2 regions of the Dactylosporangium sp. CA-139114 genome follow, and region 2 is predicted to be linked to the other one. Evidence: riboswitches for the same ligand, from Rfam matches in the RefSeq annotation. Region 2 holds a riboswitch; the other holds the start of a gene.
The links. A riboswitch is a leader RNA that binds a small molecule or an ion and turns the genes downstream of it on or off. The one in region 2 is predicted to bind S-adenosylmethionine.
Positions count from the first base shown of each region.

Region 1: it holds a riboswitch for S-adenosylmethionine, as region 2 does, so the genes downstream of both, ACQP2P_RS03130 (aminotransferase class V-fold PLP-dependent enzyme) here and thrC (threonine synthase) in region 2, are expected to answer to the same signal.

Region 1 is NZ_CP192080.1:691,286-698,608, reverse strand. It holds gene ACQP2P_RS03150 (alanyl-tRNA editing protein) at 1-398, shown strand, start outside; gene ACQP2P_RS03145 (AI-2E family transporter) at 412-1,659, opposite strand; gene ACQP2P_RS03140 (GroES family chaperonin) at 1,848-2,156, shown strand; gene ACQP2P_RS03135 (PrsW family glutamic-type intramembrane protease) at 2,209-3,933, opposite strand; SAM riboswitch class IV at 3,966-4,082, shown strand; gene ACQP2P_RS03130 (aminotransferase class V-fold PLP-dependent enzyme) at 4,105-5,331, shown strand; gene ligD (non-homologous end-joining DNA ligase) at 5,339-6,223, opposite strand; gene ligD (non-homologous end-joining DNA ligase) at 6,216-7,145, opposite strand; gene ACQP2P_RS03115 (Ku protein) at 7,243-7,323, shown strand, end outside.
Region 2 is NZ_CP192080.1:552,101-559,423, reverse strand. It holds gene paaN (phenylacetic acid degradation protein PaaN) at 1-1,248, opposite strand, end outside; gene ACQP2P_RS02555 (GNAT family N-acetyltransferase) at 1,287-2,291, opposite strand; gene thrC (threonine synthase) at 2,598-3,866, opposite strand; SAM riboswitch class I at 3,878-4,016, opposite strand; gene ACQP2P_RS02545 (glucosyl-3-phosphoglycerate synthase) at 4,114-5,031, shown strand; gene ACQP2P_RS02540 (hypothetical protein) at 5,019-5,492, opposite strand; gene ACQP2P_RS02535 (ABC transporter permease) at 5,536-6,450, opposite strand; gene ACQP2P_RS02530 (alpha/beta fold hydrolase) at 6,625-7,323, opposite strand, start outside.

The sequences.
Region 1 (7,323 bases), 140 kb from region 2:
GCGGGGTCGTGTTCCGCGACTTCGGCGCGCTCGTCACCGGCGGCTCGATGGAGCCGGCCGAGGCCCGCATGGACTTCAACCTGCCCGAGGTGCCGCCGGACTTCAAGGCGCGCCTCGAAGCGCTGGTGAACGCCGAGGTGGTCGCGGACCGGCGGGTCGTGACGAAGGTGCTCGGCCGGGACGAGGCCCTGGCGCTGCCCGACATCATCCGCACCCAGTCGAACCTGATTCCGGCCGACGAGCAGGAGATCCGCATCGTCGACATCGTCGGGCTGGACACGCAGGCGGACGGTGGCACCCATGTGGCGTCCACGGCGCAGATCGGGCGGCTGCAGGTCGTGAAGGTCGAGTCCAAGGGCAAGGCCAACCGCCGGGTGCGCGTGCGGCTGCCGGACTAGCGGGCCCCGCGGATCAGTCGGCGGAGACGATCACGGCGTCGGGCGGGGCCTCCCGGCGGTGCTGGACCAAGTGGCGGATCCCCGTGTTCAGCACCGCCACGAGCGGCACGGCCACCAGGGCGCCGATGATGCCCGCGAGCACCACCCCCGTCGCGATCGCCACGATCACCGCCAGCGGGTGCACCGAGACCGCCCGGCCCATGATGAGCGGCTGCAGGACGTGGCCCTCCAGCTGCTGCACGGCGATCACGCCGATCAGCACCACCAGCGCGGTGATCGGGCCCTCGTCGACCAGCGCGACCAGCACCGCGACGGCGCCGGAGACCGTGGCGCCGACGATCGGCACGAACGCGCCGAGGAAGACCAGCGTGCCCAGCGGGAACCAGAAGTCGACGTTCAGGAAGAACAGCAGCAGGCCGATGCCGAGCGCGTCGATGAAGGCGACGAGCACGGTGGCCCGCACGTAGGCGACCAGGGTCCGCCACGCCGCCTCGCCCGCGCGGCGGATCGGGTCGCGGGCCGGTGTCGGCAGGATGCCGGTCACGAAGTGCCAGATCCGCTTGCCGTCGCGCATGAAGAAGAACGTGACGAAGAGGATCAGCAGCGTGAGGGCCAGGAACTCGACGGTCGCGGTGGCGGTGCTCAGCGCGCTGTCGGTGAGGCTGCCCCGGTTGTCGTTGAGCCAGGTGGTCGCCGCGTCGAAGGTCGCGTCGAGCTGCCGGCCGCTGAGGTGCAGGGGCCCGGTGGTGAGCCAGTCCTGGATCTGCGACACGCCGGCCGACGCCTTCTCGGCCAGGGCCGGGAAGCCCGCCACGAACTCGGTCACCACGAGCGTGAGCACGCCCGCGACCGCACCCAGGCCCATGATCAGCACGACGAACGCGGCCAGGGACGGCGGCAGCTTGACCCGGCGGCGCAGGACGCCCATCACCGGGGCGAGCAGGGCCGAGAGCAGCAGCGCGATGCTGAGCGGGATCAGCACGGTCTTGAGCCGGCCGACGAGCCAGAGCAGCACGGCCGCGGCCGCGATCAGCAGCAGCAGGCGCCAGGACCAGGCGGCGGCGATGCGCAGGCCGTGCGGGATCTCCGCGTCGTCCCGGCTCGTCGTCGTCGCGTGCTCGAACTCCCCCGCGGGCGGCTCCGGCTCCGGCTCCGGCTCCGACTCCTCCGCGACCGCGATCTCGCGCTCGACCCTGGCCTCCGCGAGCCGCTGGAGGTAGGCACGGCGCAGATTGGCACGCACCTTGTCGAACCGGCCCACGTACTACCTCCCCGGATGCGGCTTCGCACGTCGCCCGACGGCGACTCCCACCGTAGACCGGGTCGCGCGACGTTGGCACGCATCGAGGCGGTAGCGTCGCAACCGTGACAGCACAACCCGCCGCTGGCTACCAGGCGCCCACCGGCGCTCAACCCACCGGCCCGACCGGCGACGCGACCCCCGACGCCCTGCCGATCCGGCTCCTGCACGACCGCGTGCTCGTCCGGCTCGAGGGCGCCGAGGGCGAGCGACGGCACATCTCCGGCATCGTGATCCCCGCGACCGCCTCGGTCGGCAAGCGGCTGTCGTGGGCGACCGCGGTCGGCGTCGGGCCCAGCGTGCGCTCGATCGTCGCCGGCGACCGGGTGCTCTTCGACCCCGAGGACCGCTCCGAGGTGGAGCTGCAGGGGCGCGACTACGTGCTGCTGCGCGAGCGGGACGTGCACGCGGTCGCGGCCCGGCGCGTCGAGCCGGACTCGACCGGCCTCTACCTGTGACGCCGGCCGGCGCGCGGCCGCAGTGGGTCGCGCGCCGGCCGGCGGCGGTGGTTCAGCGGTAGTAGTACGGGGCGGCGAACGCCGGCGGGGGCGGCGGGGCCAGGGAGACGGGCACCGGCACCACCGGGGTGGCCGGGGCGTCGAGGACCCGCACGACGCCGTCGGGGAACGTGATGTGGTAGCGCGTGCCGTCCCACACCGCCCGCGGCGACTGGGGGTCGCGGCCGACGAACACCTGGCGATACGCGTCGAGCGCGGTCAGCAGCTGCCGCTCCTCGGCGAGCGCCTCCATGCGCCGCTTCGGCTCCTTGTCCAGGCCGCGATGGAGGCCGTCGCGCAGCAGGGCCAGCCGCGTCGCGTCGAACTGGAACGCCCGCATCGCCTTGGCGCCCGCGTCGCCGGCGACCCGTTTGGCCCAGCGGCGGGCGGACAGGCGACGGCCGAGCGTGCCCAGGGCGGCGACCTCGGGCGGCGAGAACCAGCCGGCCCGGGCGTATTCGCCGAGCACGCGCTCGGTCAGCTTGCCCTCGTTGGAGCGCAGCCACAGGGCGAAGCCGACCATGCACAGGAAGATCGGCATCATCACGGCGAAGTAGCCGTAGAGCAGGACCCACGCGCTCGTCGACGCCGTCACCGACATGAGGTTCCACGAGCCGTGCAGCATCATCGCGACGAGCAGGCCGGCGAGCGGGGCGAGGAAGCGCACCGGCCGGGCCGAGGAGCGCGAGGCGAACCCGAGGCCGATGCCGGTCATCGAGGTGAACAGCGGGTGCGCGAACCCGGTCATGAGGATCCGCACGATGAAGATGCCCACCAGCGCCGCGGCCCCGGTGACCGGTCCGGACTTGTCGGCGGCCTCGCCGTAGCCCTTGAAGCCGAGGTACAGGATGTTCTCGACCATCGCGAACCCGGTCGCGGAAAGTCCACAGTAGACAATCCCGTCGATGATGCCGGAGAACGCGCGGGGGCGGCGCCAGAACAGCAGCACCGGCCCGAGCGCCTTCATGCTCTCCTCGATCAGCGGCGCGACGATCACGGCGACCAGCGCGTCGGAGAGCCCGGCCTTCTCGGCGAAGTACGAGCCGGCGGTGTTGACCACCAGGGCCACGCCGGTCGCGACGAAGGCCCCCCAGCCGAAGACGAAGACGAGGTACTTCACCGGCTCCGGCTCGTATCGATCCAGCCACAGGAAGCAGGAGACCAGCACCGGCACCGGGATCACCGCGGAGCCCACGCCCACGACCAGCGCCGTCCACCCGCCGCTGAAACCGAAGAACGCGAGCACGGCGACGCCGCAGGCCGCGATGAACCCCATGACGCCGATCAGCGTCCAGAGCCGGCGCCGGTCGGAGCGCTTCGCGGGCGGGGCGGCGGCCAGGGCGAGCGCGGCCGTCGGGTACTCCTGGCGGCCCGTCGGCGGCTCGACCGCCTCGGTCACGTTGGGCACCACGGGCGTCATCGGGCGGGCCCACTCGGCACCGGGCGGCTGGGCGCCCGGAGGGGCCGATGCCGGCTCGGCGGCCGGCGGCGCGGAGGCGGGCTGACTCCACGCCGGCCGCCCCCACTCGGGCTGCGCGGCCGGCGGGGCCGAACCGGGCGGCGGCGGGGACGGCTCCGGGTGCGGAGGCGGCGGATCGGAGGCCGGCGAGCCCCAGCCGGAGGGTGTCGCCGGAGCGCTCGGGGAGGCCCACGGGGACGCGCCCGGCGGCGAGGCGGCGGGCGGCCCGGACGCGGGCTCGGGCGAGGACGGCGTCCCATTCGGCGGGAGATCGCTCATGGGGCAACTTTATCTGCGGTACGGTCGCGACAGGTCACGAGTGCCAGCGCACAGCCCCGGCTTGCTGGCCGGCAACCCTCGCGTTCGCGGCGGGGTGCCCCGGGTGATGACCCGGCCCGGCACGCGGTGTGCCCGGGCAAGCGCGAACGAAGGGGCTGCCCCGTGTCCGAAATCCTCACGCCCGGCGAGGTCAAGCTGTCCGACGGCCGCTGCGTCGACTTCGCCAACCTCGACGTCGCCGCGACCGCGCCGTGCCTGCGGGTCGTCGCCGACGTCGTCGCGGAGCTGCTGCCCTACTACGGCAGCGTCCACCGCGGCGCGGGCGCCCTGTCGCAGCGCTGCACGCGGGAGTACGAGCAGGCCCGCGAGACCGTCGCGGACGTCCTCGGCCACGGGCCGGGCGACACGGTGATCTTCACGCGCAACACCACGGACGCGTTCAACCTGCTCGCGCGGGCCGTTCCGGCGGGCACCACGGTCGTCACGTTCGACGCCGAGCACCACGCCAACCTGCTGCCCTGGCGCGACGCGGTCCGGCTGCCGGCGCCCCGCACGCCGCAGGAGGCCGTCGCGGCGCTGGAGCTCTACCTGGACCGATCCCGCAACCCCGCCATCCTCGTCAGCGTCACCGCGGCGAGCAACGTGACCGGCGAGGTGTGGCCGGTGGAGCGGCTGGCCGAGGTCGCGCACCGCTACGGCGCCCGGATCGCCGTCGACGCCGCGCAGCTGGCCCCGCACGCCCCCGGGCGGCTGGCCGGACTGGGCGCGGACTACGTCGCGTTCTCCGGGCACAAGCTCTACGCGCCGTTCGGGGCGGGCGTGCTCGCCGGGCGGGCGGACTGGCTGGACGCGGCCGAGCCCTACCTGGCCGGCGGCGGGGCCAGCGCCCACGTCCCCGACGACGGGCCCGCGCGCTGGGCCACCGGCCCGGCCCGCCACGAGGCCGGCACCCCCAACCTCCTCGGCGCGGTCGCCCTCGCCACCGCGCTGCGCGCCCTGCACGACCGCGACCTCGCCGGCGACCTCGCGAACACCGAGCAGACGCTGCTGCACCGGCTGCGCGCCGGGCTCGCCGCGCTGCCGCACGTGGAGGAGCTGCGGCTCTTCCCCGCCGACGCGGAGCGGGTCGGCATCGTCTCCTTCGCCGTGCTGGGCCGCGACCCGGGCGAGCTCGCGGTGACGCTCGGCCGCGACCACGGCATCGGGGTGCGCACGGGCCTGTTCTGCGCGCACCCGCTGACCCGCCGCCTGCTCGGCGAGGCCACCGGGCGCCTGACCGGCGCGGCGTTGCCGGAGGCGGCGGGCTGCGAGCCGGGGGCCGAGCAGGCCGTCCGGGCCAGCTTCGGCCTCGGCACGACCGAGGAGCACATCGACCGGCTGCTCGCCGCCCTGCGATGAGCCCGGCTCAGCGGCCCAGCAGGAGGTCGCCGCGGGCCGCGACGCGGTCGAGCACCACCGATGGGGTCAGGTCCGCGGCGGTCAGCTCGCCGGCCTCGACCTCGTCCCACGTCAGCGGGGCGCTCACGGTCGGGGTGGGGCCGGCGCGCAGGGAGTAGGGCGCGACCGTCGTCTTGAACGCGTTGTTCTGGCTCCAGTCGATGAACACCTTGCCGGGCCGCAGCTGCTTCGCCATCTTCGCGACCACGAGCCGCGGCCGGGCGCGGGCCAGCTCCTCGGCGACCGCCTTCGCGTAGGCGCTCACCTCGTCGGCCGTCTCCTCGCCGGGCAGGGGCACGACGAGCTGCATGCCCTTCTTGCCGGAGGTCTTCGCCGCGCATTGCAGGCCGTCGGCGGCCAGGCGCTCGCGCAGGATCAGGGCCACCTCGAAGCACTCCGGCAGCCCCGCGGGCGGGCCGGGGTCGAGGTCCACGACGAGCTGGTCGGGGTCGAGCGGGCGGCCCTGCGCGTCGACCCGCCACTGCGGCGTGTGCAGCTCCAGCGCCGCGAGGTTGGCCAGCCACACGACCGTCGCGAGCTCCTCGACCACGATGAAGTCGATCTGCTCGCGCCCCTTCGAGGAGCCGGGGACCGGCAGCCTTACGGTCCGCACCCACTCCGGCGTCCCGGCCGGCGCGTTCTTCTCGAAGAAGCCGTCGCCCTCGACGCCGTTCGGGTAGCGGGTGCGGGTCAGGGGCCGGTCCCGCAGGTGCGGCAGCAGCGTCGGGGCGATCCGGGTGTAGTAGTCGAGGACCTCGCCCTTGGTGAAGCCCGCGCGCGGATACAGCACCTTGTCGAGGTTGGAGATGTCCAGCCGCCGGCCGTCGACCTCCACGTGAATCCGGTCAGGCATCGCGGACCTCCTCGGCGCTGAGGTCCGGGCGGATGCGCAGGAAGCGCGGGAAGCGCAGCCGGCCGTCGCGCGTGCGGTGCCCGAACTTCACCTCGACCACCAGGTGCGGGTTCACCCACACGGCGCCGCGGGCGTCCTCCCGCGGCACCGACGCGCCGAACGGGTTCCGGCTCGCCGTCAGGGGCTGCAGGGCCGCCAGCAGCGAGCGCTCGGACGCGCCGGAGATGCCGCCGCCCACCCGGCCGCGGTAGGCCAGCCCGCCCGGGACCGGCACCCCGACCAGCAACGCACCGAGCGCGCGCTTGCCCGGCCGCCAGCCGCCGACCACGAACTCGCAGCTCTCCTCGAGCTTCACCTTGATCCAGTCGGGCGTACGGACTCCCGGGTGGTACAGCGACTCCGCCCGCTTCGCCACCACGCCCTCGAGCCGGTTCTCCCGGCTGGCCGCCACCGTCGCGGGGCCGTCGTCGAACGACGGGGGCACCATCGCGCGGGAGCCGAGCGGGAGCGCTTCGAGGCGTTCGCGGCGGGTGCGGTACGGCAGCCCGACAAGCTCGTCGCCCTCCGCGCGCAGGGCGTCGAAGACGAGGTACGTCACCGGCACCGTGGCCGCCAGGCGCGCGGCCCGGTTCGGCTCGCGCACGTGCATGCGCTCGGCGAGCACCTGGAACGACGGCTGCCCGGCCTCGTCCATGGCCACCACCTCGCCGTCGAGCACCGAGTCGGCCAGGCCCCGCCCGACGCCGGCGAGCTCCGGGTAGGCGGCCGTCACCTCGGCCCCCGAGCGCGCGAAAAGCCTGGTCACACCCTCGCGGACGACGGCGATCGCGCGGATGCCGTCCCACTTGAACTCGTACGACCAGCCGGGCCCGGCGGGCAGCGCGCCGGACGAGGCGAGCATCGGGGCCGGCGGAGCTGCCATGTTCCACACGATAGTTCGCCTGCGAGTTCCTCGCGCCCGGCTCGAAACGATGCGAAGCTGAAGATTGCATGGTCGATACGCTGCGGAAAGGATCCTCATGCGCGCGATCTGGAAGGGCGCGGTCTCCTTCGGGCTGGTCTCGATCGCCGTCCGCCTCTACTCGGCGACGGAGGAGAAG
Region 2 (7,323 bases):
CCTCTCCAGAACGCCCTGGTTCACGATTGCGCCGGTGAGTTCCACGCCCTTCGCGGGCTCCGCGGTGAGCGCCGAGACGGCCCCGGCAATGCCCTGAGCGACCTCATCGAGCGTCTTGTGCCCCTCGTTCGTGGCAATGCCGGCGGCGGGCACGAGAATGTTCTGCGGAGTGGTGCACATCTGCCCGGAGTACAGCACCAAGGAAAAGCCGATGTTGCGGCACATCCCGGCGAAGTCGTCGGTCGAGTCGATCACGACGGTGTTCACGCCGGCCTTCTCGGTGTAGACCACGGCCTGGCGCGCGTTGGCCTCCAGCCAGTCGCCGAACTCGGTCGAGCCGGTGAAGTCGATGATGCGCACCTCGGGGCGCAGCGCCAGGGTCTTCGCGAGCCCCTCGCCGGGCGCCTCCGCGGCCAGCAGCACGAGGTTGGGGTCGAAGCCGGCGTCGGCGAGCGTCTCGCGGGCGATCTTCACGGTGATCGCCAGCGGCAGGACGGCCCCCGGGTGCGGCTTGACGATCACCGGGTTGCCCGTGGCCAGGGACGCGAAGAAGCCCGGGTAGGAGTTCCAGGTCGGGAACGTGTTGCAGCCGACGACCAGGGCGGCCCCGCGCGGTACGACATGGAAGGTCTTGGACATGTGCAGCGTCTGGCCCTTGCCCGCGGGCTTCTGCCAGTCGGCCATGGCCGGGGTGCGCGTCATCTCGCGGTAGGCGTAGGCGACCGCCTCGAGGGCGCGGTCGAACGCGTGCGGCGCGCCGGCCTGGAAGGCCATGACGAAGGCCTGGCCGGTGGTGGCGTGCACGGCGTTGGCGAGCTCGAACGCGGCCTTGTGCAGGCGCGCCAGGATCTCCAGGCACACGCCCGTGCGGGCCTGCGGGCCGGCCGCGCGCCAGGCGGGCATGCCCTCGGCCAGCGCGGCGAACGCGGCGTCGAGGTCGAGGTGGGGGTAGCGCACGTCGAGCGCGATGCCGAAGGGCGAGGCCTCGGTCGCGACCCAGTCGGTGATGCCCGGCTGATCCTTGAGGGGGAAGTCGGTGCCGAGGTAGGCCTTGTACGCCGCCTCGCCGTCGGCGGCGGCGTGCTCGCCGTAGACGCGCGGGCTGGGCGACTCGGGGTAGTTGGACCAGTACGCACGCTCGGCGATCGCGGTCAGCGCCCGCTCCAGCGTGTCGGCGTGGCTGGCGAACATGGGGTGTGAGTTCTCCATGGCGCCATCCTGCCATCGCGGAGCGGGCCCGCCGACCATCTGACGAGTTCCCGCGACGGTTCCCCCGGGCGGCACCCTCAGTCCCGGATCGGCCCCTGCCAGTTGGCCCAGTGATCGACCAGGCGGAAGCCCATCGCCTCGTTGATCGCGATCATGTACGGGTTGTCGGTCGCGTTGAAGGTGTCGATCGTGGTCACGGCCGGCTCGGCCGCGCGCATCGCCCGCAGGTTGGCGACCTTGGCCACGACGCCGAGCCGTCGGCCCCGGTGCGCGGGGTGCACGAGGGTGATGAGCTGCCAGGCGTGCCAGTCGACGGTCCGGGCGACCCTGATCGCGGTCCAGGCCACCAGGCGGCCGCTCGCCTCGTGCACGAGCCCGGCCTCGTAGCGCCGCGAGCCCCACGCCAGGAACGCCGCGTGCTGGGTGCGCAGCCGGTCGGCGTCGACCCGCTCGGGCTCGACGTCGAGCTCACCCATCGGGGTCTCGGTCACGAACGAGCTGTCCAGCGCCGCGATGTCCTCGATGTACTCCTCCGGCAGCGCGTCGCCCCAGTGCACGAGACGGTAGCCGGCGGCCTTCGCCCGGCCCTCGGCGTAGAGCCGGTCGAGCGCGGCCTCGTCGGCGTCGGCGAGCAGCAGCCGGCGGCGGGCGTCGAGCAGGCCGTTGGTCAGCCCGCACGACTCGGCGAACCCGGCGCGCTCGGCCGGGCCGAAGCCGAGCACCCTCGTGCGGCCGGCGGCGCGGGCGACGGCGGTCGCGTGCGCGAAGAGGGCCCGGCCGACGCCCCGGCGCCGGTGGGCCGGGCGGACGTGGACGTCGACGAGGGCCTTGTCGAGGTTGTCGTGGCGGGGCAGGTCGAGCTGGGCGACACCGACCGGCTCACCGCCGCGACGGGCCAGGAAGCGGTGGCGGGGTCCGCGGGGCGGCGGGACGCGCCACTGCATGTCGTACTGGTACCGGCACTCCGGCGGCAGATCGGGCCGGTCCGCGTGGACCGACTCACCGACGATCTCGAACGCCGCGTCGACGGCCGCCGGGTCGTCGGCGCGCACCTCGACGATCTCGAGCGTGTGCGGGGTCATGGGCCTCAGGGTGTCGCCGCGCCGCGGCCCCCGGCAATCCATTTATGCCCGGAAATGGTCGGGAGGACGCTCGCCAGCACCTCCGGTGCTGTGGTCGCGGATCCAGGGATCTCGCGGCGACACGTCCTCCCGCACCGAGCATCCTGAACCTCGGGACCTAGGGCGTCAAGTCACCCATCCGACGATCCGCGCATCAATAACTACGCTCGGTATCGATCATCTCCCCCGCTCGGACGAGCCGCCCCTCGTCCAAGCGTGGAAGCGCTCTCCGCAGATCAACGCACCGTGATCGCGTGAGCAAAAAAATCATCCGAGCAGACCGGCCTCGCGGGCCGACTTCAGCGACGGCTTGACCCGGTGCGTGGGAACCGCCCGGTCGGCGACCGCATCGAGGGTCTTGAGGCCGTCGCCGGTGTTGAAGATGACCGTCTCGGCGTTCGGGTCGAGCTTGCCGGACTCGACGAGCTTCTTGAGCACCGCGGTGGTGACCCCGCCGGCCGTCTCGGCGTAGACGCCGGCGGTCCGGGCGAGCAGCTGGATGCCCTCGCGGATCTCGTCGTCGCCGACGTACTCCATCCACCCGCCGGTGCGCCGCACGGACTCCAGCGCGTAGACCCCCGCGGCCGGGTCGCCGATGTTGAGGGACTTGGCGATGCCGGTCGGCTTCACCGGGGTGATCTCGTCGCTGCCGTCGTGCAGCGCCTTCGCGATCGGGTTGCAGCCGGCCGACTGGGCGCCGAAGACCTTCCACTCGGTCGCCGGGACGAGCCCGATCTCGACCAGCTCGGCGAACGCCTTGTCGATCTTCGTGAGCAGCTCGCCGCTGGCCATCGGGATGACCACCTGGGCCGGGATGCGCCAGCCGAGCTGCTCGGCCACCTCGTAGCCGAGCGTCTTGGAGCCCTCGGCGTAGAAGGGCCGCACGTTGACGTTGACGAACGCGGTGTTCTCGAACTCGTCGGTCTCGGTGAGCTCCGAGCACAGGCGGTTGACCTCGTCGTAGGAGCCCTCGATGGCGACGACCTCGCCGCCGTACACGGCGGTCATGACGACCTTGCCGGGCTCCAGGTCGGCCGGGATGAACACGGTCGAGGGGACGCCGGCCCGCGCGGCGTGCGCGGCGACGCTGTTGGCGAGGTTGCCGGTGGAGGCGCAGGAGTAGCGCGTGAAGCCCAGCGCCTTCGCCGCGGTGAGGGCCACGGACACGACGCGGTCCTTGAACGAGTGCGTCGGGTTGGCGGAGTCGTCCTTGACGTACAGCGGCGCGGTGAACCCGAGCTCCCGGCCCAGGCCGTCGGCCCGCACCAGCGGGGTCAGGCCCGGGTCCAGGGTCACGCGGGTCTCGGGGTCCAGCCCCACGGGCAGCAGCGGCGCGTAGCGCCAGATGTTCTTCGGCCCCGCCTCGATCTGCTCCCGGGTCACCTTGGCCAGCGCCGCGGCGTCGTAGCCGACCTCGAGCGGGCCGAAACACTCGTAGCACGCGTGCTGTGCGGCGAGCGGGAAGGTCGCCCCGCACCCGCGGCAGACCAGGTTGCGGGCGGGCGAGTCGGTGAAGACGCTGAGCGTCGAGGTCATGGGAGGCCTTCCTCTCATCTTTCCCATAGCGCACGGGCGTGCGCCGGGACGGATTTGGCACCTACCGCGACGGGCCTCGTCTTCGAGCACACGTCGCAGGGGTTGCCGGGGCTTCATCGGGCCGTATCCCTCTGCCCCTCTGGATGAGGTATTGAGTTGTGAGCGGAGCTGCATCTGAGTGTAAGGGGCACCACCGGCCGCCGGGTATGAGTCATCTCACGAGCTGGGCGGGGCTAGCGTTTCAGGCATGCATCCAGCGGCGGCGGACTGGTTCACACGGCGCACCTCCCGCTGGCCCGACTGGCCGGCCGACGAGGTGCTCGCGGCGAAGGGTGACACCCGGGTCAGCGTCGTGCTGCCCGCGCTCGACGAGGAGCCGACGGTCGGCGAGATCGTCACCGGGGTGCGCAGCCTCGGCCCCCTGGTCGACGAGCTGGTCGTGGTCGACTCCGGCTCGGTGGACCGCACCGCCGAGGTCGCCGCGGCCGCGGGCGCCACCGTGCACCACCGCGACGACATCCTCCCGGCGACCGGCTCCCGGCCGGGCAAGGGCGAGGTGCTGTGGAAGGCGCTCGCCGTCACCAAGGGCGACATCCTGGTGTACGTCGACGCGGACCTCACCGACTTCCGGCCCCACTTCGTGACGGGGCTGCTGGGCCCGCTGCTGGCCGACCCCGCGACGCTGATGGTGAAGGCGTTCTACGACCGGCCCCTGCTCGACGTCTCCGCGGCCGGCGGCGGCCGGGTCACCGAGCTGGCCGCCCGCCCGCTGCTCAACGCGCACTTCCCGGAGCTGGCCGGGGTCGTGCAGCCGCTCGCCGGCGAGTACGCGGCCCGCCGCACCCTGCTCGAGTCGCTGCCGTTCGCGGCCGGCTACGGCGTGGAGACCGGCCTGCTCATCGACGCCTGGCGCACGCACGGGCTCGACGCGGTCGCCCAGGTCGACCTGGGTCAGCGCACCCACGGCCACCAGGACACGGCCGCGCTGGGCCGCATGGCGGCGACGATCCTGCAGACGATCAACGCCCGCGTGTCGCCGAGGCACTCCCTCTGGCCGACGTTGACGCAGTTCGAGCGGCGGGATTCGGCCGTGGTACCGCACGAGACGCCCGTCGCCCACCCGGACCGCCCCCCGATGGTGACGGTCCCCGGCTACTCCTCCTGAGCCGGGACGAACCGCCACAGCTGCGCGGTCGCAACCCCGGCACCGGCCACCGCCAGCGCGAGGGCGGCCCACTCGGCGCTCAGCAGCCACCACGGCGTCTCGATGATCGCGACCGGCGGCTCGCCGGAGATCGAGGCGACCACCAGCACGACCGCGACCAGGAGCATCAGCACCAGCAGCAGGACCGAGACGAGCCGCAGCATCCACCGGCCGGTGCGGCCGCCGAGGCGGGCCATGACCGTGCTGCCCGCGGCCACCGTGGCGCCGAACGCGCTCGCGATCGCGCCGATGAGCGTGAAGATCTTCGCGGTCTGCGCCTCCACCGGGCCCCGGGTCAGGTTCGAGCTCTGGGCGAAGTGGGTCCACTCGTAGAGGTGGGTCTGGTCGTAGTACAGCCCGGCCGCGAGGGCGGCGAGCCCCACGGCCAGGGCACATGCGCCGGCTAGGGCGGAGATCCGCATGGACGGGCACCCTACCCGCCGGTAGGGGCCCGTCCGGCACGGGTCAGCTCACGACGTCCTTGCGCAGGAAGCGCCACCATGCCAGCGAGAAGAAGACGGTGGCGTAGAGCAGGGACGCGATCGCCCCCTTGACCAGGTCGTCGGTCTGCATCGGGCTCGACAGCAGGCCGAGCCAGGCGTCGGCGTAGTGCGTCGGCAGCACGGTGCGCAGGTTTCCGAGCGCGGTGATCTGGTCGAGGATGTTCGACAGGATCTGCAGGAGCACCGCCCCGCCGACGGCGCCGAGCGGGGCGTCGGTCGACACCGAGAGCAGGAACGCGAGGGAGGCCACGACGAGCAGGGTGACGCAGAGGTACGCCACGATCTCCATCAGCCGCACGAGGCTCGTCCCGGCCGCGATCTCGCCGCCGATCGGTGCGCTCAGCGGCGCCCAGCCGTAGCGCAGGGTGCCCGCGGCGAGCGCCGTCGCCACCAGGATCAGGATCGCCGCGAGGCTGTAGAGCAGCGACACGGCGAGCTTGACGGCCAGCAGGCGGGAGCGCGGGACCGGCATCGCCAGCAGGTAGCGCAGGCTCCCCCAGCTCGCCTCGGACGCCACCGTGTCGCCGTGGAAGAGGGCCACCACGACGACGAGCAGGAAGCCGGCCGAGACGAGCAGGGTGAAGAGGGTGAAGTTCGGGCCGCCGCTCGTGGCCAGGTCGGACAGGCGGGAGAACTCGCCGCCTCCGCCCCCGCCGCCGTTGTCGTTCGAGTTGCCGCTGTCGAGCTGGAACGCGGTCAGGATGATCAGCGGGAGCAGCACCATGAAGCCCAGCGCGAGCTGGGTGCGCCGCCGCGAGCCCTGCCGGCGGATCTCCGTCCACAGCGAGAGGGTCGCGCCCGGCCGGTACCCGGGGGCGCCCCCGACGACCTCGATGGTGCTCACGCCGACACCTCCGCTTCGCTCCGTACCGCTCATGCCGACACCTCCGCTGCGCTCCGGCGCCGGCCTGAGCCAAAACTGCGCCCCTGATGAGCGGCCACTCCGCTTCGCTCCGTACCGCTCATGCCGACACCTCCGCTGCGCTCCGGCGCCGGCCTGAGCCAAAACTGCGCCCCTGATGAGCGGCCACTCCGCTTCGCTCCGTACCGCTCATTCGCGCTCTCCGCTCGCCTTGGTGTCCCCGCCCACCAGGGACAGGAACGCGTCCTCCAGCCGCCGCCGCGGCGTGACCCGGTCGATGCCGACCCCGGCCCGCACGAGCGCCGCGACGACCTCGGCCCGCGGCGTGCCGTCGATGTCGATGACCAGCCCGCGCCCGCCGGACCACGCCACCGAGCGCACGCCGGCCACCTCGCCCAGCACCTTCTCGGCCTCGTCGACGTCGGAGACGTCCAGCTGCACCGTCGGCGAGTCGCCCACGATGTCCTCGACCGGCCCGGCCGCGACCACCTCGCCCCGGTGCATGACCACCACGTCGGTGCAGGTCTGCTCCACCTCGGCGAGCAGGTGGCTGGAGACCAGCACGGCCCGGCCGCCGGTGGCGTAGCGGCGCAGCACCTTGCGCATCTCGGCGATCTGCGGCGGGTCGAGCCCGTCCGTCGGCTCGTCGAGCACCAGCAGCTCCGGCAGGCCGAGCATGGCCTGGGCGATGGCGAGGCGCTGGCGCATGCCGTGGCTGTACGTCTTCACCCGCCGGTGCACCGCGTTGCCGAGGCCGGCGATGTCGTACGCCTCCTCGAAGTGCGCGTCCGCCGCGGGCCGGCCGGTGGCGCGCCAGTACAGCTCCAGGTTCTGCGCCCCCGTCAGGTGGGGCAGGAAGCCCGGCCCCTCGACGAGCGCGCCGACCCG